2 regions of the Marinococcus tarijensis genome follow, and region 1 is predicted to be linked to the other one. Evidence: a T-box and tRNA genes for the amino acid it is inferred to sense, from the RefSeq annotation. Region 1 holds a T-box; the other holds one or more tRNA genes.
What was found. A T-box is a leader RNA that pairs with one kind of tRNA and senses whether it is charged. The one in region 1 lies ahead of ACTTK7_RS02570 (valine--tRNA ligase), so its partner is inferred to be a tRNA-Val.
Positions count from the first base shown of each region.

Region 2: it has a tRNA-Val gene. The T-box ahead of ACTTK7_RS02570 (valine--tRNA ligase) is inferred to sense a tRNA for this amino acid. The anticodon was not compared.

Region 1 covers NZ_JBQOJA010000003.1:66,820-76,550, forward strand. Annotated here, with positions in the region: gene ACTTK7_RS02560 (prepilin peptidase) at 1-336, opposite strand, end outside; gene ACTTK7_RS02565 (bifunctional folylpolyglutamate synthase/dihydrofolate synthase) at 440-1,732, opposite strand; gene ACTTK7_RS02570 (valine--tRNA ligase) at 1,791-4,430, opposite strand; T-box leader at 4,471-4,686, opposite strand; gene hemL (glutamate-1-semialdehyde 2,1-aminomutase) at 4,736-6,049, opposite strand; gene hemB (porphobilinogen synthase) at 6,152-7,144, opposite strand; gene ACTTK7_RS02585 (uroporphyrinogen-III synthase) at 7,156-7,902, opposite strand; gene hemC (hydroxymethylbilane synthase) at 7,902-8,837, opposite strand; gene ACTTK7_RS02595 (cytochrome C assembly family protein) at 8,873-9,703, opposite strand; gene hemA (glutamyl-tRNA reductase) at 9,719-9,731, opposite strand, start outside.
Region 2 covers NZ_JBQOJA010000008.1:13,364-23,094, reverse strand. Annotated here, with positions in the region: gene ACTTK7_RS06280 (ThuA domain-containing protein) at 1-586, shown strand, start outside; gene ACTTK7_RS06275 (Gfo/Idh/MocA family protein) at 586-1,641, shown strand; gene ACTTK7_RS06270 (L-lactate MFS transporter) at 1,784-3,049, shown strand; gene ACTTK7_RS06265 (aldo/keto reductase) at 3,095-4,012, opposite strand; gene ACTTK7_RS06260 (hypothetical protein) at 4,154-4,381, shown strand; gene ACTTK7_RS06255 (hypothetical protein) at 4,469-4,690, shown strand; gene ACTTK7_RS06250 (DUF3942 family protein) at 4,829-5,227, shown strand; gene ACTTK7_RS06245 (hypothetical protein) at 5,349-5,570, shown strand; gene ACTTK7_RS06240 (hypothetical protein) at 5,608-5,919, opposite strand; tRNA gene ACTTK7_RS06235 (tRNA-Val) at 6,156-6,231, opposite strand; gene ACTTK7_RS06230 (hypothetical protein) at 6,475-6,738, opposite strand; gene ACTTK7_RS06225 (mechanosensitive ion channel family protein) at 6,907-8,019, shown strand; gene ACTTK7_RS06220 (HPr family phosphocarrier protein) at 8,113-8,508, shown strand; gene ACTTK7_RS06215 (MFS transporter) at 8,694-9,731, shown strand, end outside.

The sequences.
Region 1 (9,731 bases):
AATGAAAAGGTAGGAAATAAGAAGTAAAGCTGCAGCAAGTTCTGCAGTTAGTCCGAAGTGGACGTAAGCGAGGAAAAACAAGACACCACCGGCGCCTTCCATAAGAGGATAAATCGCGGAAATACGGGTTTTGCAGAAGCGGCATTTACCGCCCAGATACAGATACGAACAGCAGGGGACTAAATCTCTTTTTTTAATCGGCTGGATACATACCGGGCAGCGCGATGGGGGCGCCCACACGGATCCGCCGGCAGCTAGTCGCATACCTGCGGCGCTACAAAAAGAACTCACTACCATCCCTGCCGCTGTAAAATATACAGCGAGCAATATGTTCATCACAACACCTCTTCCATTTTTTTCTTATTATAGCATGGTTTCCCTTTAATCAGCTTAAAAATATAATAAAAAGCAGAAGCCGCATGCTTCTGCCTTCGTTTTCTTATTGACTCCACTCCTGCGTCAGCTGGGAGATGAAATACAAAGAGCCGGCAAAGACGATCACGTCTTCCTGATCCCGGGCTGTATTTGCCTTTTCCCATGCTTCCTGCCAGCTTGCTGCTTTTTGAACATCTGCTGTATTCGCTTCAGCAATATCCTCCGGTGCTGCTGCCTGCGGAAAATCAAACGGAACCGCCGTGATGGATTCTATCTCCAGGCCGTCCAGCTGATCAAGCACCGGTGCTTGTAATTTGTCCGTTTTCATTCCGACAATAAAATGAAAACGGCTGTTTGGATAATGCTTAGCCAACGCTTCCTTGAGGCTTTTCATTCCCTCTTCATTATGAGCACCGTCGAAAAGAACATGCTCTTCGCCAGGCGCCTTTTCAAGCCTCCCCGGCCAGGATGCTTTTTTCAGGCCGGCGCGGATGTGTTCATCTTCTGCGGGCAGCGCGTAATACATTTTTAGGTAACGCGTCGTAATTACTGCTGCTGCCGCATTCTCCACCTGGTGCTCCCCGAGCATGGAGACCTCGAGATCTTCCATATCTCCGAGAAGGGAATAAAAGGAAAACCGGGTTCCTGACTCTAACGGCTCGAGGCGGCGAACGTGAAACTGACGGCCAAGCTGATAAAATTTCGAGCGCTGGTAATCGGCAGCTTCCTCAAAAATGCCGGCGAGCTCTTCATTCTGCTCACATGTCACTACAGGCACCCCGCCTTTAATAATACCGGCTTTTTCCCGGGCTACTTCTTCGAGCGTGTCCCCGAGGATACCCTGATGATCGTGACCAATGTTTGTAATAATGCTTACCATAGGGTGGATGGCGTTTGTGGCGTCCAGACGACCGCCAAGGCCAACCTCCCATATGACGACGTCCGGGAACGTTTTTCTGGCAAAATACATTGCCGCGATAACAGTGATCACTTCAAACTCCGTCGGTGACCCAAACGGTGTGCGGGCGATACTTTCTACTACCGGACGAAGAACGGCAGCCAGCTCCAAAAAATCCTCCTCGCTGATTGGCTCTCCGTCTGTCGCAATACGCTCACGAAAATGATGGATATACGGCGATGTGAACGACCCGCAAACAATGCCTGCTTCTGTCATAATATTTCTCGTAAATGCCGCAGTGGATCCTTTGCCGTTCGTTCCGCCGACATGAATACCTTTCAGCCGGCGTTCCGGATTGCCGACAGCTTCAAGCATCATATTCATCCGGTCAAGTCCCGGGCGGATGCCAAATGTTTCGAGTGAGTGCACCCATGCTTCTGCTTCCTTGTATGTGTGCAAAGTAGACCTCCCTTTAAACAGCCATGCAGCAGGCCCCCTCGCCGGGGGCGTCTGCTGCTTAGCTTTTTTGCAGTTCTTCCATTCTGGCTGTTACTTTTTCTCTTTTTTGCTCGTAATCCTTCTGCTTTTCTTTTTCTTCCTCAACGACATGCGCGGGCGCTTTGCTGACAAATCCTTCGTTGTTCAGCTTTTTCGTGACCCGCTCCACTTCTTTATCGAGCTTGTCTTTTTCCCGCTGCAGCCGCTCTATTTCTTCGTCCACATTAATCAGGCCTTCAAGCGGCAGAAAGATTTCCGCCCCGCTCAATACATGGGATATGGATTTTTCCGGAGCTTCCAGAGTTGCATCGATAGTCAGCGTATCCGGGTTTCCAAACCGTACAATATAGTCACGCCCCCGTTCGAGTCTTTCCGAGGCCTGGCCGTTGGACGGCTTAAGGCTCATCGGCACCGCTTTACTCGGTGGAACGTTCATTTCCGCCCGCGTATTCCGGACCGAACGAATAACCTCCTGAATTAATTCCATATCGCGCACCGCTTCCTCGTCAAACAGCTGCGAATCCGCTGCCGGCCAGGAGGCACTCATAATCGACGTTCCTTCGTGAGGAAGATGCTGCCAGATTTCTTCCGTAATAAATGGCATCATCGGGTGAAGCATGCGCATCGTCTGGTCAAATACATGAACAAGCACAGACTGGGCCATGCGTTTTGGCTGTTCCTCTTCACCGTACAGCGGCAGCTTGGCCATTTCAATGTACCAGTCACAAAGGTCATCCCAAATAAAGTTATAGAGCGTCCTTCCGGCTTCCCCGAACTCGTATTTCTCCATCAATTGGGTGGCATTCTGCTTTGTTTCCTGCAGCCGGTGTAAGATCCAGCGGTCCGCAATCGTTTTTGTGCCTTCGAGCTCGATATCTTCCGCCGTTATCCCTTCCACATTCATCAGTGTAAACCGGGCGGCGTTCCATATTTTATTGCCGAAATTCCAGTTGGCCTCTACCTTTTCCCACTGGAAACGAATATCGTTGCCCGGTGTTGTACCTGTCGCAAGCAGAAAGCGCAGAGCATCCGCCCCGTACTGATCGATAACATCCATCGGGTCTACCCCGTTGCCGAGGGATTTACTCATTTTCCGTCCTTCACTGTCACGTACCAGCCCGTGAATAAGCACGTCCTCAAACGGGCGTTCACCGGTAAACTCCAGCCCCTGAAAAATCATCCGCGACACCCAGAAGAAAATGATGTCGTAGCCGGTCACAAGCGCACTGGTCGGGTAGTAGCGCGCATAGTCCGAGCTTTCTTCCGGCCATCCCATGGTGGAAAACGGCCATAAAGCCGAGCTGAACCACGTATCAAGCACGTCCTCATCCTGTTTCCATTCATCCGGGTTTTCCGGTGCCGTGCGTCCTACATAAATTTCGCCTGTTTCTTTATGGTACCAGGCGGGGATGCGGTGTCCCCACCAGAGCTGGCGCGAAATACACCAGTCCCGGATATTTTCCATCCACTGCAGATACGTCTTTTCAAAGCGTTCCGGCACAAAGTTGACTTTTTCTTCCTTCTGCTGGAGCTCTACTGCCTGCTTTGCAAGCGGCCCCATGTTTACAAACCACTGCGTGGAAAGATACGGTTCAACCACGGCGCCGCTCCGCTCGGAATGGCCGACAGAGTGCATATGTTCTTCAATATCAAACAGAATGTTCTCTGCCTGCAGATCCTTCGTCAGCTGCCGGCGGCAGGCAAAGCGGTCCATGCCTTCATAAATTCCGGCATTTTCATTCATGCTTCCGTCTTCATTCATCACAAGCACGCGCGGCAGGTCATGACGGTTGCCCATTTCAAAATCATTCGGATCATGCGCAGGCGTAATTTTCACTGCCCCGGAACCAAAATCCATGTCCACATAGTCGTCTGCGATGATCGGAATTTCTCTTCCGATGACCGGCAGCACGGCCGTTTTTCCGATAAGATGCTTATAACGCCCGTCCTCCGGATGTACTGCGACTGCCGTGTCACCAAGCATCGTCTCCGGCCGGGTCGTCGCTACTTCGATTGAAGTGTTTTCGCCTTTAACCGGGTAGCGCATATGGTAAAAGTGACCCTGCACTTCTTTATATTCCACTTCGATATCTGAAAGCGCCGTCTGCGTTTGCGGGTCCCAGTTGATAATGTATTCACCCCGGTAGATAAGCTCCCTTTCGTACAACGAAACAAAGACTTCCCGTACCGCTTCCGACAGCCCTTCATCAAGCGTGAAACGCTCTTTCGAATAGTCGAGCGAAAGCCCGAGCTTGGCCCACTGGCTTCGGATGAAATCGGCATATTCCTCCTTCCAGCCCCACGTTTTTTCAAGGAATGCTTCCCGTCCAAGTTCATAGCGGCTCGTGCCTTCTTCCTTCAGCTGTGCCTCCACCTTGGACTGGGTAGCAATCCCGGCATGATCCATGCCCGGCAGCCATAAAGTATCATACCCCTGCATGCGCTTCATCCGGATTAAAATATCCTGAAGCGTCGTATCCCAGGCGTGGCCAAGGTGAAGCCGTCCGGTCACGTTCGGCGGCGGAATAACAATTGTATACGGCGTGCCATCTGTCTGGCCTGCCTCAAACTGTCCTGTTTCTTTCCAGAAGTCATACCAGCGGCTTTCCGTTTCTTTCGGATCGTATTTTTTTGCCATTTCCGTTTCTTGTTTTCCCATACAAATCCCCTTTCTTCTCATAAAAAAACTCTTCATCCCAAGTAAGGACGAAGAGTTTTCGCGGTACCACCTTAATACCTGCTCTAAAGCAGGCACTTTACCATAACGGCGGCTACCGTCTTTTCTTACTTTGTGCGTTCAGAAAAGAAGCTCGAGGGCGACTTTCCGCACGGGTCGTTAAAGAATCTCTCAGCCCTGGATCCTTTTTTCTGTACAACGGACCTTCGCGCGTACTCCTCCCTGTTCCTGCATTTATTATTAATATTGAGTGAGTGTCTTTATTTTACGAAACAAACACGCATGCGTCAACTATCGTCCCCGTGTTCTTTATTTGCCGCAAGGCTTGCAAAGACGCGGTCAGCCGCCTCAATGGTCTTATCGATATCTTCTTCGCTGTGCTCTGTCGATAAAAACAGTCCTTCAAACTGCGAAGGGGGCAGCGATATGCCTTCTGCCATCATTCCACGGAAATAACGAGCGAACATCCCCAGGTCTGATTTCTTCGCAGAAGCAAAATCCACCACAGGTTCATCGGTAAAGAACAGGCCGATCATCGCTCCGGCACGATTGATTTGATGAGGGATTCCGTGCTTTGCGGCCGCCCGGTTCAGTCCTTCTTCAAGCTGTGCTGCCCGGGCGCTAAACGTTTCATAGCTGCTTTCATCCACTTGTCTGAGTGTTTCAAGCCCGGCTGTCATCGCCAGCGGATTGCCGGAAAGGGTGCCTGCCTGATAAATAGGTCCATCCGGGGCAATCTGCTGCATGATATCGGCACGGCCGCCGTAGGCTCCCACCGGAAGCCCGCCGCCGATCACCTTTCCAAGACACGTGAGGTCCGGGGTCACCCCGTAATGCCCCTGGGCGCTGTTATAATCCACACGGAAGCCGCTCATAACTTCATCAAAAATCAGCAGACTGCCGTATTGGTTCGTAATGTCACGAACGCCTTCCAAAAATCCTTCACCAGGAGTGACAACCCCCATGTTCCCGGTGACAGGCTCGAGAATAACTCCGGCGATTTCATCTCCGTATTCATCAAACGCCTTCTGCAGGCTGTCGAGATCGTTGTACGGAACGGTAAGCGTATTCTGCGCAATCGAACCAGGGACGCCCGGGCTGTCCGGGAGGCCAAGTGTAGCGACGCCGGAGCCGGCACGAATGAGAAGAGAATCTCCGTGACCGTGATAGCAGCCCTCCATTTTTACAATTTTGTCCCGGCCGGTAAACCCGCGGGCAAGACGCAGCGTACTCATGGTCGCTTCTGTGCCGGAGTTCACCATCCGGACGACTTCAATGGAAGGCACCCGGTCCACGACAAGTTCCGCCAGACCGGCTTCTGTTACGTGCGAAGCACCGAAGCTCGTACCTTTCTCGGCTACAATTTTTAAGCTGTCAACGACATGCTCATTTGCATGTCCGAGAAGAAGCGGTCCCCAGGACATCACGTAATCAATGTATTCGTTTCCGTCGATGTCTTTAATGCGGGAGCCTTTACCTTCGTCCATATAAACAGCCGGATGGCCGACCGATTCATAGGTCCGCACGGGACTGCTGACTCCTCCCGGCATTACTTTTTTTGCGCGTTCATGTGCATGTATTGAATTATGATACGATTTCATGTCATACCTCCTGGATACTTAAAAGTTATCTTTTTTGCTATTCCCGTCCTTAGTATAACGAAAACAAGCCCTGGACTGAACACCTTCCAGAGCTTGTTTCCATCATTTATTGTCTTCCTGCATATAGCGCACAGCATCTTTGGCGAAATACGTCACAATCAGATCAGCTCCGGCACGTTTCATACTGGTGAGCTTTTCCATAACAATATCCTTTTCATTCACCCATCCGTTCTGGGCGGCAGCTTTAATCATCGCATATTCCCCGGAAACGTTATACGCTACCACCGGATATCCAGTGCGCTCTTTCACTTCTCTTACGATATCGAGATAAGCAAGGGCCGGCTTCACAATAAGAAAGTCGGCTCCTTCTTCCACATCAGTTTCCGCTTCTTTTAACGATTCAAGCCGGTTCGGAGGATCCATCTGGTAGGTTTTCCGGTCCCCAAACGAAGGAGTGCTGTGAGCTGCGTCACGAAACGGGCCGTAAAAGGCACTGGCATATTTAACCGTATAGGACATCAGCGGCACTGTCACGTGCCCTGCTTTATCGAGCCCCTCCCGGATAGCCGCTGTAAACCCGTCCATCATGTTCGACGGCGCAATAATATCTGCCCCGGCTTCTGCCTGGGAGACCGCGGTTTCTGTTAAATTCCTCAGCGACTCATCGTTATCCACATAACCGTTATGAATAACCCCGCAGTGCCCGTGGTCTGTATACTGGCACAGGCAGGTATCCGCAATCACCGTCAGTGCCGGATGATTTTCTTTAATCTGCCGGATAGCCCGCTGGACAATCCCGTCCTTCAGAAAAGCCGGCGTTCCTTCGGCATCTTTTTCCTCCTCATGAGGAACGCCAAATACGATGACGCTCGGAATACCGAGAGATTCCAATTCGTCCATTTCTGAATCCAAATGATCCAGGGAAACGTGATAGACTCCCGGCATGGACGGTACTTCTTTGCGCACATTTTCCCCTTCGACGACAAAAATAGGATAAATTAAATCGTTGGGTCTTAATTCGTTTTCTCTTACCATTGCTCGTATACCAGGCGTCGTCCGCAATCTGCGGTGCCGGCGGAAATGTAAATCAGCCAATGTGAAGCCTCCTAAATAATTTCCTTGGTTTTTTCTATCATTCCTTCCACGGAATGAATATCTGCTTCGTAAACATACTTAAACCCGGTTTCGCGGGCAGCTTTTCCGGTCGAGGGGCCGATTGCCACCACGGGCATAGCCAGCAGCAACTGCCGGTAAGCCCCTGCCAGCCGGTACAGGGCCTCTACAGAGGAAGGACTTGCGGCCGTAAGTACGTCAACCTCCCGATTTTTTAAAACAGCCTGGAGAAGAGGCTCATTTTTTTCTTTCGGTACCGTCGTATACAAATGCCATACCCACACGTTTAGGCCCCGGGCTGCAAGCGACCGGTGCAAGGTATCGGCCGCCTGGTTGCTTTGAGGAAGAAGCACGTTTTCCCGGGCGCCGACTACCCGTCCGGCTGCTTCAGCCAGCGAAACGGCTTTATATTTTTCTGGCATCAGTTCTACCCGAAAGCCTTCCTGTTCCAGCGCCTGCTTGGTCTTTGGCCCGACAGCAGCCGTTTTTAAGCCGGCTGGAATACCCAGACCATGCCGTTTTTGCCATTCCGTCAGGTAATAGACGGTATTCACGCTTGTTATAAGCATCCAGTCAATATTACCGCTCCGCCACCGCTCCGCCATTGCCTTTTCCCTGCTTTGTACCGGTACGGTAGTAATAACCGGCACCGCCCTGGCACAACAGCCTGCAGACTGAAGACCCTGCACCAGACTTGCGTTCTGGCCGGCTCCTCTTGTCACCAGTACTGTTGCTGTCACTATTCTTCCCCCATCTCTTCCCGGGCCTGCTCCAGAATTTCTTTGCCTCCCCGTCCAAGCAGGGCATGAGCAGCCTCTCTGCCCATTTCTTCCGGTTTGTCACCCGTGAGCTTTTCTTTTAGTATTTTGCGTCCATCCGTGGATCCAATCATTGCAGTTAATTGCACATTACCCTGCTTATTAAGCGTGGCGTATCCGCCAATCGGCACCGCGCATCCTCCCTCTACAGCTTTCAGGAAGGCCCGCTCGGCAGCCACGCATACCGCTACCGGCTCGTCATGAAGGTGTTGAATAATCTTTAATATATCTTCGTCCCCGCTGCGGCACTCAATCCCAAGTGCGCCCTGTCCTACGGCCGGCACACACATATTCGGCTCGAGAAATTCCGTGACAATCTCATCACTCCAGCCCATGCGCTCCAGGCCGGCGGCGGCTAAAATAATGGCGTCAAAGCTTTCCTCACGCAGCTTCCGGAGCCGTGTTTCAATATTGCCCCGAATCCACTGGACGTTTAAATCCGGGCGCTCTGCTTTAATCTGGGATGTGCGCCGCAGACTGCTCGTACCAACTACTGCTCCAAGCGGCAGATTATGAAATTTTACATGATCGTTTGCAATATAGGCATCCCGTGGGTCCACCCGGTTAGTGACAGCGCCCACTTCGAAGCCTTCCGCCATCTCTCCCGGAAGGTCCTTCATACTGTGTACGGCTATATCAATCTCACCGTCTGTAAGCGCCTGCTCAATTTCCTTTACAAACAGGCCCTTTCCGCCGACTTTAGATAGCGTCCGGTCCAGAACACGGTCCCCTTTTGTAGAGATTTTTTTCACTTCAAAGCGGTAGGGCAGATCCAGCTTTTCAAGCTCCTGCTGCACCCACTCCGTTTGTTTTAATGCCAGATTACTTTTTCTAGTACCCAGGGTGATTGTGCGCATGCGTTTAGCCATTCCTTTCTAAGCATCCATAGTTATTATAAGTACCATATATGAAACTGACTCAAATCACTGGAAATAAAATAGTTAATGAGTAAAACGACAAAGCAGGCAACGTTTAAAAGCGCCATCCGGTACCCGCGCCAGTGATGAACGGCCAGTAAATATATATACGTACTGTAAAAGCCAAGCAGAATGATCGAACCGATGACTTTTGCGTCCTGCCAGGGGAGAGAGTCGTACCATTTCCCTGCCCAGAGAAAACCAAACACCAGTCCTGCAAATAAAAGAGGAACTCCGATGATGGTGGTCGTGCCTGCCAGCTTTTCCATTTTCGGCAGATTTTCCATCCTGATTAACCGTTTCCCCCACTGCTTTCTTTTTAAAAGCTGATGCTGCAGCACATACATTGCGGAGAATACAAATGCCAGTGTAAACGAAGCATAAGAGAGCAGAATAAAAATAATATGCACTACGAGCGTCTCAGACAACAGCAGCATCTCAAGCTCGTTTGGAATATCGCCGTTAAACGAAAAAGAACTGAACGTCATCAGCAGAAAGCCTATTACATTTAGAAAGAAAACCAGGACATCCATTCGAAAAAACCAGTTCACAATAAGTGAAATGGTTACAAGCGACCACGCATAGAAATACATGCCTTCAAAAGGCGTGATTACTGGTGCACGATCATACATAAATATTCTAAGTACTAAAAAGGCCGTCTGCGAAGCCCAGACAATAGAAAGCAACCAGAAGGCGAATCGGTTCACCTTCCGGTTGGTTTGAGAAAAATCAACGAAGTAGCAAAGGACGCTCAGGCCGTATAGTACAATCGTTACGATATAAATAATTCCTTCGGCTGCAACCATCCTGACGCCCCTCTCTTAGGAACGAACA
Region 2 (9,731 bases), on a different contig from region 1:
CGGACTGACGGAGGAAGTGTTAAACGACACCGATGTGCTTTTATGGTGGGGCCATATTGCTCATGACGAGGTAGAGGACGCTATTGTCAGGCGTATTCAGAAGCGTGTGCTGGACGGGATGGGGCTTATTGTGCTTCACTCCGGCCACCTGTCAAAAATATTTCGAACGTTGATGGGTACAGGCTGTGACCTGAAATGGCGGGAAGCAGACGAGCGTGAACGTCTCTGGGTCGTAGAGCCTGGACATCCGATTACGGAAGGCCTGGGAGAGTATATTGAAATGCCGAAAGAGGAAATGTACGGCGAGCATTTTGATATCCCCGCACCGGATGAACTCGTGTTTATCAGCTGGTTTGAGGGCGGGGAAGTATTTCGCAGTGGCGCAACATTCACCCGGGGGCGGGGAAAGATATTTTATTTCCGTCCAGGACATGAAACGTATCCAACATACTACAATAAAGACATTCAAACGGTAATTAAAAACGCTGCCCGGTGGTCGGCCCCGAAAAATACGCCAGTACCTGTTTATGGTAATGCCAGGCCGCTGGAGGCCATCTCGGGTAAAGATGCGGAGGTACGGGACTGATGAGAAAACTGCAGATAGGCATTATTGGTGCAGGTGGCATTGCCATGGGCAGACACCTGCCCGCTTTTCAGCAAATTGAAACCGCACACATAGCCGCTGTTTTTGATACAGAACTCAGTAAAGCAGGAGCGGCTGCTGAAGCATTTGATATTCCGGCTGTATACGGCACGGTGGAGGAATTGCTTGCCCATGTTGAAGCGGTCATCATTTGTACACCGAATAAATTTCATGCAGAACTTGCCGTGCAGGCACTTGAAGCAGGAGTACACGTGCTCTGTGAAAAACCGATGGCGATGACCACCGCTGAATGCAGAGACATGATTGACGCCTCCAGGCGTTCAGGGGCTGTGTTAACGATTGGTTATCATTACCGTTACATGCAGGAGTCCCGTACGGCGAGACAGATGGTGCAGGAGGGCGAAATTGGCGATCCACTGGTTGTACGCCTTCAGGCGATGCGAAGACGGAAGGTGCCCGGGTGGGGCGTGTTTACGAATAAAGAACTTCAGGGCGGAGGCAGTCTGATTGATTACGGCTGTCATCTGCTGGATTTGGCTCTCTGGCTTCTGGATGACCCACAGCCGGTAGAAGTGAACGGAAGAACATACGACCGTCTGAGTAAAACTCCTGGCCAGATTAATGAATGGGGAGCGATCGATGCTGAAAGCTTTTCCGTGGAGGACCATGTGACTGGCTATATTACGTTTGAAAATGGTATGACGCTGCTCCTGGAGTCATCCTGGGCAGCGAATATAAAAGAAGATAAAGAAGAATTAAGCATTTCCGGGGTGGATGGAGGACTCCAGGTCTTTCCGCTCGAGCTTTACCAGTCAAAATTCGGTTCGATGATGAGTACGGAGCCGCACTTAACAAACTCTGAGCGTGAAGACGTGCTGCAAGCAAAGAATTTCATAGAGGCATGTCTGGGGCAGGCTGAGGTCGTTGTTGAGCCCGAGCAGGCTTTGCGGGTCACCCGGATTATTGAAGCTGTTTATGAAAGCAGTAGAACTGGAAAAAGCGTCCGTTTGGATAATGTGTATGCCGACGAAGTATAAGCATCCATCCGGGTGCTTTTTTTCGTTATTTTAAAGCAATTCTTAATAAATAATTTTTACAATTTTTTTGGGATGACCGTTTGAATGCACATTCAGAGGGAATGAGAGGATTGTATTATTACAGAAGGGGGACTTACTAATTATGGAAGCAGATCGAAATCGTTGGTTGATGGCTTTATCAGCTGTAGCGATTCATTTATCGATTGGTTCAGTATATGCGTACAGTGTGTACCAGAACCCGCTGAATGATTCACTTGGCTGGAACATTTCCGACGTAACACTCGCATTCACCATTGCAATTTTCTTCTTGGGGATGTCGGCCGCTTCACTAGGTTTTTTTGTGGAAAAATACGGGCCGAGAATTTCAGCTGCCATTGCAGCCGTGCTGTTTGGTGCCGGGACAATGGGGGCCGGACTTGCGGTCCAGCTTGAAAGTCTGCCATTATTTATTGGTTCTTATGGTGTTCTCGGCGGCATTGGTCTTGGTATCGGGTACATATCCCCGGTTTCTACGCTAGTTATGTGGTTTCCGGACCGCAGAGGGATGGCTACTGGCATGGCAGTTATGGGATTTGGCGCCGGGGCGCTGATTACAAGTCCCGTAGCTGAATGGCTCATGAACGCAGTGTCAATACCGGGAGCATTTTATATTCTGGGCGCTTCATACTTCATTCTTATGCTTGCCGGGGCAAGCTATATGAAGAAGCCGCCGAAGGACTGGATGCCTAAAGGCTACAAGAAGGAAGACCTTAAAACAAACCAAAAAGGCGGAGACCTGGCACAGCTTTCAGCCAAAGAAGCACTCCGGACAATGCGTTTTTACCTGCTGTGGCTCGTGATGTTTATTAACATTTCTTCGGGCATCATGCTGCTTGCAGTCGCATCAAACATGACTCAGTCCATCACTGGAACAAGCGCAGCTGTAGCAGCTACCATCGTCGGCGTAATGGGCTTTTTCAACGGAGGTGGAAGGATTGTCTGGGCGTCACTCTCGGACTATCTTGGAAGAACGAACACGTTTACGCTGTTCTTTCTTATTCAGATTGTTGCCTTTTTCCTACTGCCGTTAACGACTAACGTTGTGCTGCTCGCAATTCTCTTATTCATTATTATTACGTGTTACGGTGGCGGCTTCGCCTGTCTACCGGCGTATATCGGTGATCTGTTTGGTACGAGACAGCTCGGAGCCATACACGGATTCCTTTTAACCGCCTGGGCTCTTGCCGGTGTGGCCGGGCCGACAGCTGTTTCGAGCATCGTTTCGGCAACAGGAAGCTACGTCTTATCGTTCTACCTGTTTAATATTCTTCTGGTAGTCGCCCTGGCGGCTATGATCGTAATGCGATTTAATATTAAAAAGATCAGAAAGAACAAAGAAAATGAAAGCACAGAAGCAGCGAAAGCATAAAGAAAGACCCCTTTTTCCTGAATAAAGGAAAAGGGGTCTTTATTGTTAGGGGAGTTCATTGCCGGCTGTCTGATAGAGATCATACCATTCTTCACGTGTCAGAGTGATTTCAGAAGCTTTGGCGATACCTGCCAGTCGTTCTGGATTCATCGTTCCGACAATGGTTTGGATGCGGGCCGGATGACGCAGAATCCAGGCAGCCGCTACCGCAGATTCAGTAATGTCGTAGCGCTTGGCCAATTCGCTGAGTTTTTTGTTTACTTCCGGAAATTTGTCATTGCCGACAAAAACGCCTTCCATCATGCCGTACTGAAAAGGAGACCAGGCCTGAACAGTCATACTGTTCAACTGACTGTACTCAAGCAGCCCGCCTTCACGCATCACTGCGGCATCGTTTTTCATATTTACATTCAATCCCTGGTCTATCATGAGGGAGTGCATCAAACCGAACTGCAGCTGGTTGGCAATCAGGTCCTGCTTAACGTGCTGCTTTAAAAGCTCAACCTGCATTGGATGCTGGTTGCTGACACCAAAATGCCGGACTTTACCGGAGGCCCGGAGATTGTCGAACGCTTCCGCGACTTCTTCGGGCTCCATAAGCGCATCGGGACGGTGAAGAAGCAGTACATCCAGATAATCTGTCTGAAGGCGCTTCAGGCTTTCATCGACGGTTTTTAAGATATGGGAATTGGAAAAATCGAAAGAATTCCCACGGATGCCGGCTTTGGACTGAAGAATCACTTTTTCACGGAGGTCATCGTTCATGCCGGCCGCTCTGGCAAAAATGTCTTCAGAATCGCCGCCGCCGTAAATGTCGGCATGATCAAAAAAGTTCACCCCTGCCTCAAGAGCAGTGCGGAAAACTTTTTCAGCATCATCGATAGAAAGCTCATTCATGCGCATACACCCGAGTGCTATATTGGATACGTGAAGAGAACTGCTGCCTAACTGCATTTGTTTCATCTGAGCACCTCTTTTTTTCAGGATAAGAATAGTGTAACATGACGGATGTGCAATAGGGATGATAACGCTGTCAAAAGCATGAAAAATGACTTTTACACATAAATATGGTAATTTGTAGAAAAACATTAAAGGATGTCAGATATGAAACGAAGAACAATAAACAGTTATTTTATTCTATTCTGGCTTATAATCGGTATATGGAATATCGGCCTCGGTATAATTGTCGGGCTGGTATTGCAAAGCTATGTGTGGGCATCCATTCATGTATTGGCCGGAGCGCTGTGTTTAATCATAACGGAAGCTATACGAAGAGGGAAATTACAAGTTAAACAGGAAAAAGAAAACCACCTGCGTGAGAGCGACCGGTAGTTTTCTCCGCCATATTTAAAAGTTGTAATAATTTGATGATTACCCCGGAGACTTTTCGGAAATAGAACATTAATGATAAGTAAAGGGGTGAACATTATATTACAGACCAGAGGGGCAAAAACAATAAAAAATATTATTCAGGATAATGAAAAGCCGCTGACTAATAAAGATGTCGCCGCTATATTAAAAGATAGAAACAGCATTGACAGTTCTTTTGCCTTAAAAACTATTGATTCGATGGTGGGCAACGGACAGTTGATGCTTATCCGATATGTTGACGCCGGTGTGTATGTAGTAGAAGTGAAATAAATTGTGTTAACTGTTTTTATGAGCAGTTAACATAACTCTTTTTAATAAATATTTTTTACATAATTTTTCCGCTGCCGTAGTGGAGAAGCCGTATAACCTGTAGAATGGGGAATTACTTTAAAGAAGAGGGTGATGGCAATGAGTTTTGAAGATGAGTTCGTAGCTAAAGCAGTAAAATACCTGGAAACAGATGAAGACGCAAACATTATGAACGAAGTAAACTGGGAAATTGCCAAGTACTTTAATAATTTGAACAAAGAGATCGGCGAAGTGAAAAACGATTCGTTCAGCAGCTATGGTTCGAAGCACCGCAGCTATATGACTATCGATAACCGCGAATTGCTTTTTGAAACCCGAACAGATGACGACAATTGTCATATTGAAGTAACGCAGAGTACAGATGATACTACGAAAGAGCTCGATGTCATATATGTTCAGAACGGCAGAATGTACAGCCGTGAAGAAGAGAAAGAATTTGATATGGATATCGTCCGGAATCATCTTCAAAGTACATTCGGCGATATACTGGGATTATAGAATAAAGAAAGAAGCGCCCGCTGCGGCGCTTCTTTCTTTTGAAAAAATATTAAATAATTAATCGGGAAATACGTCTTGATTCACCTCGAATGGGTATATTGTCATTAAGGGGGTATACGCCATGGGGGTCGTTTATATTGATCGGCATATTCGCCAGGTGCAGGTAATTATTTGTAGTGAAGGGCACATGCTGCATTGCCTTGTTTGGCCGGGGGAAGAGGGGTGGGTCGCCGATATACACTCCATGCAGGACAGCGGTTTTCATCCGACGTTTGAGCGGGTTTATTTTCCTGAGAACGAAGAAATTATCCAGCTTGGGCGTCATATATATGTTCTGCGGTAAAAAGGCAGAAGCGCGCAGCTTTCTGCCTTTGGCTGTGCTAAAGAGTATTTGGATCCGTATATCCGATAGGGCCCCGGGATTCGGAATGCTCCACTACAGTAAGAATAAAACGCATAGGAACAAAGATGGTTCTGCTGCCCCCGGAAGTGCTCCTGGCTTTTTCCTGATAGAAGTAGATACCCGCTTCTTCAATACCGTAGTTCTCCGATGACACTACTGCTTTAACGTAGCTGGAATGTTCTTCGAAGGTGCCCTCGCTCTGAAATCCATTCAGTTCAAAAAGCGGAATGGCGGAAGGGTCAAAATACACCTCGACGAAATTCGAACTGTCTATTGATGATGAACTCACCCGTATTCCTCCTTTTAGTATTTGTTTATCATAATATACCCTCGAACGGTTTAATAAAAGCAGAGGATCCAAAAGGGTGGCACAAGAATATACATAAATTTTATGAGACGCACTAATTATTGTAAAATAATGGGTGGGAGTAATAGATGTACCAAAGAAAGTGGCGGCGATAAACAGCCCGGGCAGTGCAATTTAAAAAACAGAAGCCAAAGGCTCCTGCTGTAGTTTATTATTTATGGTGTCCCGTACTGGGCTCGAACCAGTGACCTCCACCCTGTCAAGGTGGCGCTCTCCCTACTGAGCTAACGGAACAAATGATGTGGAATGAAGCGACAGAAATAATATACAATAGGAAAAGAACGGTGTCAATCCTTCGGCGTCTAATTTAAGCAGGGAAAGCAGGGATTGATGCTGGCCATTCAATTTCCTCTGGGCGGTGAAGCTTAAAGGCCTTGCCGGTGCCGGCTTTCTGCCGGAGATACTAAAGACGTATAAGCACCAGCGGCCGAAACAGAAATTTTTATCGATCGCGATACATATTCATTAAAAAGTGAATTACTTTTCCTTTTGCTGTTTTTCTTTCCGCTGCTGAAGGAATAGAAATAAACAAAAGGCGAGCATGCCAAGACTGAGGTTGGAAAGAATGAAGCCGAGCGGTCCCTGATTAAAAATGCCGAGCGACAGCGCTCCGAAAAAAGCAATGTAAGTGATACCCAGAAGTGGAAGACTTCGCCCGGAGACTTTTTGCGTCAAACGGGCAAGCTGGTATATGAGCGTATTTACAGCAAAACCAATTAGCAGTAAAATAAGTAAATCCATGCGACTATCTAAACCTTTCTTTGTGATGATGTCTTTTTCCGACTTACATGCTACCATACCTTAGGTTTGAAAGATATCCACAAATGCGAAAAGCAGGGACCCTGAAGTAAACTGCCTGGCGGCAGCATTAAAATATAGAGAGAACGGGACAAAGGTGGAGGGATGTTCATGCAGGCATATGCAGACTTTTGGATGGAATGGCAGACACGTATTGTGGAGCTGCCCTGGATTGATATAGGCGTAGCCGTTTTGATTGCACTTCTCGTGTTTGCTTTTCGGAAGCTTTTTACTAAATACATTTTCAGGTTCATTTTAAAAATGACTCACCAATCGAGATCACAGCTGTTCACGAATGTTTTAGTATCATTTGAACGGCCGATCCGGATGTTTTTCGCCGTGTTCGGCATATACTTAGCGCTTCTGTATCTGCCTATACCGTGGGATTCCATGACAATCATCAACCGCCTGTACGGTTCAATTTTAATCGTGCTCGTAGCATGGGGCACATACAAGCTTCTGAACACGTCTTCGATGCTCTTTAACCCGATGATTAAACGGCTCGAGGGTAAAGAGGATAACATGCTGGTACCTTTTCTTTCCCGGGTGCTGCGGATCATTATCGTGGCGCTTGCATTCACTATTATTCTTTCATCCTGGGGCTTTAATATTAACGGCTTTGTAGCAGGTCTCGGCCTTGGCGGTCTGGCTTTTGCTCTCGCCGCCCAGGACATGGTGGCTAACTTCATCGGCGGCATAATTATTGTAGTGGAGCGCCCGTTTAAGCGGGGCGACTGGATTTATACGCCGACGGTGGAAGGAATTGTGGAAGATATTTCATTTCGGAGCACGAAGGTGCGTACCTTCGCTGACTCAATCGTCATCGTCCCAAACAATACACTTGCCCACGAAGCGATTACGAACTGGAGTGAAATGCGTAAGCGGGAAATAGATATGACGCTAGGCATTGAATATCAGACGCCGAGGGAGCAGGTGCTGCAGCTGCGGGAGCGTCTTGAGGAGATGCTGAATAACCGTGATGACATTGATAAAGAACTGATTCTTGTGCAATTTAAAGAATTTAACAGCTCCTCGCTCGATCTTTGGGTTTACTGCTTTACTAAAACGACCGCATTTTTGGAATGGGCGGAGATAAAAGAAGAGCTGAATCTTGAAATTATCCGTATTCTCCAGGAGGAGGGCGTTCAATTTGCCTATCCAACACAGTCTATTTATATTGAAAAGTCACCTGAAGAAAATTATCACATGTCCGACAATAATTAAGCGTGCTTCACGGTTGGCAAACAAAACGCACATGTTATAATAAGAATGTTTGTCAGATGGAATATGTATGTAAAAAAGGAGCCGATGCATTCGATGGAACGAGTGGAAACATTCGTGTTAACCCGTGGACTGAATGCCAGTCAAGTATTGTCGTTTGTGCATGAACTGGAAACATTTAAAGCAGATGTATTTTTTGAAAAGCGGAGAACCTCCGCAAATGGAAAAAGCGTACTCGGCATGATGTCTTTGTTTACAAGCATCAGACTTGGGGACAAAGTGGAACTTAGGGTACATGGAGAAGAAAAAGAAGGAGTTGCCAGAGTGGCAGCTGAATATCTTGGAAAAGCAGCAGAGCATGAGAATAGCAACGGCTATTGGGAAGACGAAGCAGCGGAGCACGTGGAACGGGCAATGGCCGGATGCATGGCTCACTGGAATCCCAATGTACGAAATATTGCGCGCTCGTATCTGAAAACGACACGCAGCTGACACGAGGACCCGGCGCCGGGAAAAGCGCCCGGGTCTTCAGCTGTATCAGGAGCCATTTTTCTAAGAACTGGATAATGCTAAGCATATAACGAGCCAAAACGGGTAAAATAAAAAGGAACGAATCGTACATACTGGTTGTATAATACAAGCAGAAACGACGAACGAGACGGAAGGACGAATGCTTTATGATCGACCGGCATACTGGAACGTTCTGGAGGGCCTCTATTGCCCTCGGGCTTGCATCCCTGCTCATTTTTGCCAATATGTATTACCCGCAGCCGCTGCTTCCATTGTTTACCGGAGAATTCAATGTAAGCGAAGCGACAGCGAGCTTTGTCATTTCATTGTCGCTGCTGATGCTTGGAGTAAGCTTCTTTTTTATCAGCGCGATATCCGACGCAAAAGGGAGAAGAAAAATCATCGTGTACGCAATGATCTGGGGGACAATAGCTACGCTTCTCATCCCGTTTGCAGGCTCCTTCTGGCTGCTGTTGCTGCTGCGGATGGTACAGGCAGTCGGGCTTGCCGGTATTCCCATTGCGGCTATGTCCTATATCGGGGAAGAATTCACGCCGAGGGCGATGACAGTAGCGATGGGATTTTACGTGAGTGCGAACAGTCTTGGGGGTATGGGTGGAAGAGTGATGAGCGGCGTGCTTGCTGATTGGTTTGACTGGCGGACGGCTTATTTTTTCATGGCCGGGGCAAGCGTACTGCTGGCGGTGCTCGTGATTCTTCTGCTTCCGGCTTCGAAAAACTTCAAGCCAAAGCCTCTGGAGTGGAGTGATACGTGGAAAAATGCGCTTTTTCACCTTAAAGATCCAGTCCAGCGGCTCGCTTATATTATCGGAGGATTGAATTTCTTCGTGTTTATCGGTACGTTTAACTTTATTACGTACCGCCTGGACGGGGACCCTTTTTTCGTCAGCACGGCGGTCCTGGGCCTGCTCTTTTTAACATACGGGGCGGGCACATTCAGCTCGAGCCTTGCCGGGGAATTGACGCAGCGCTTTAAACAGACAGACTGTATGCAGACCGGCATTTTCATAATGGTCGGCGGGCTGATGCTGTCGCTTGTACCGCAGCTGTGGGTGGTTATTGCATCGCTTGCAGTACTGAGTTTTGGCTTTTTCTTTGCGCATTCCACCTCAAGCTCATGGGTAACAAAAAACGCCAAAAAAGCCCGGGCGAGTGCCTCAGGACTTTATTTGACTTCTTATTAT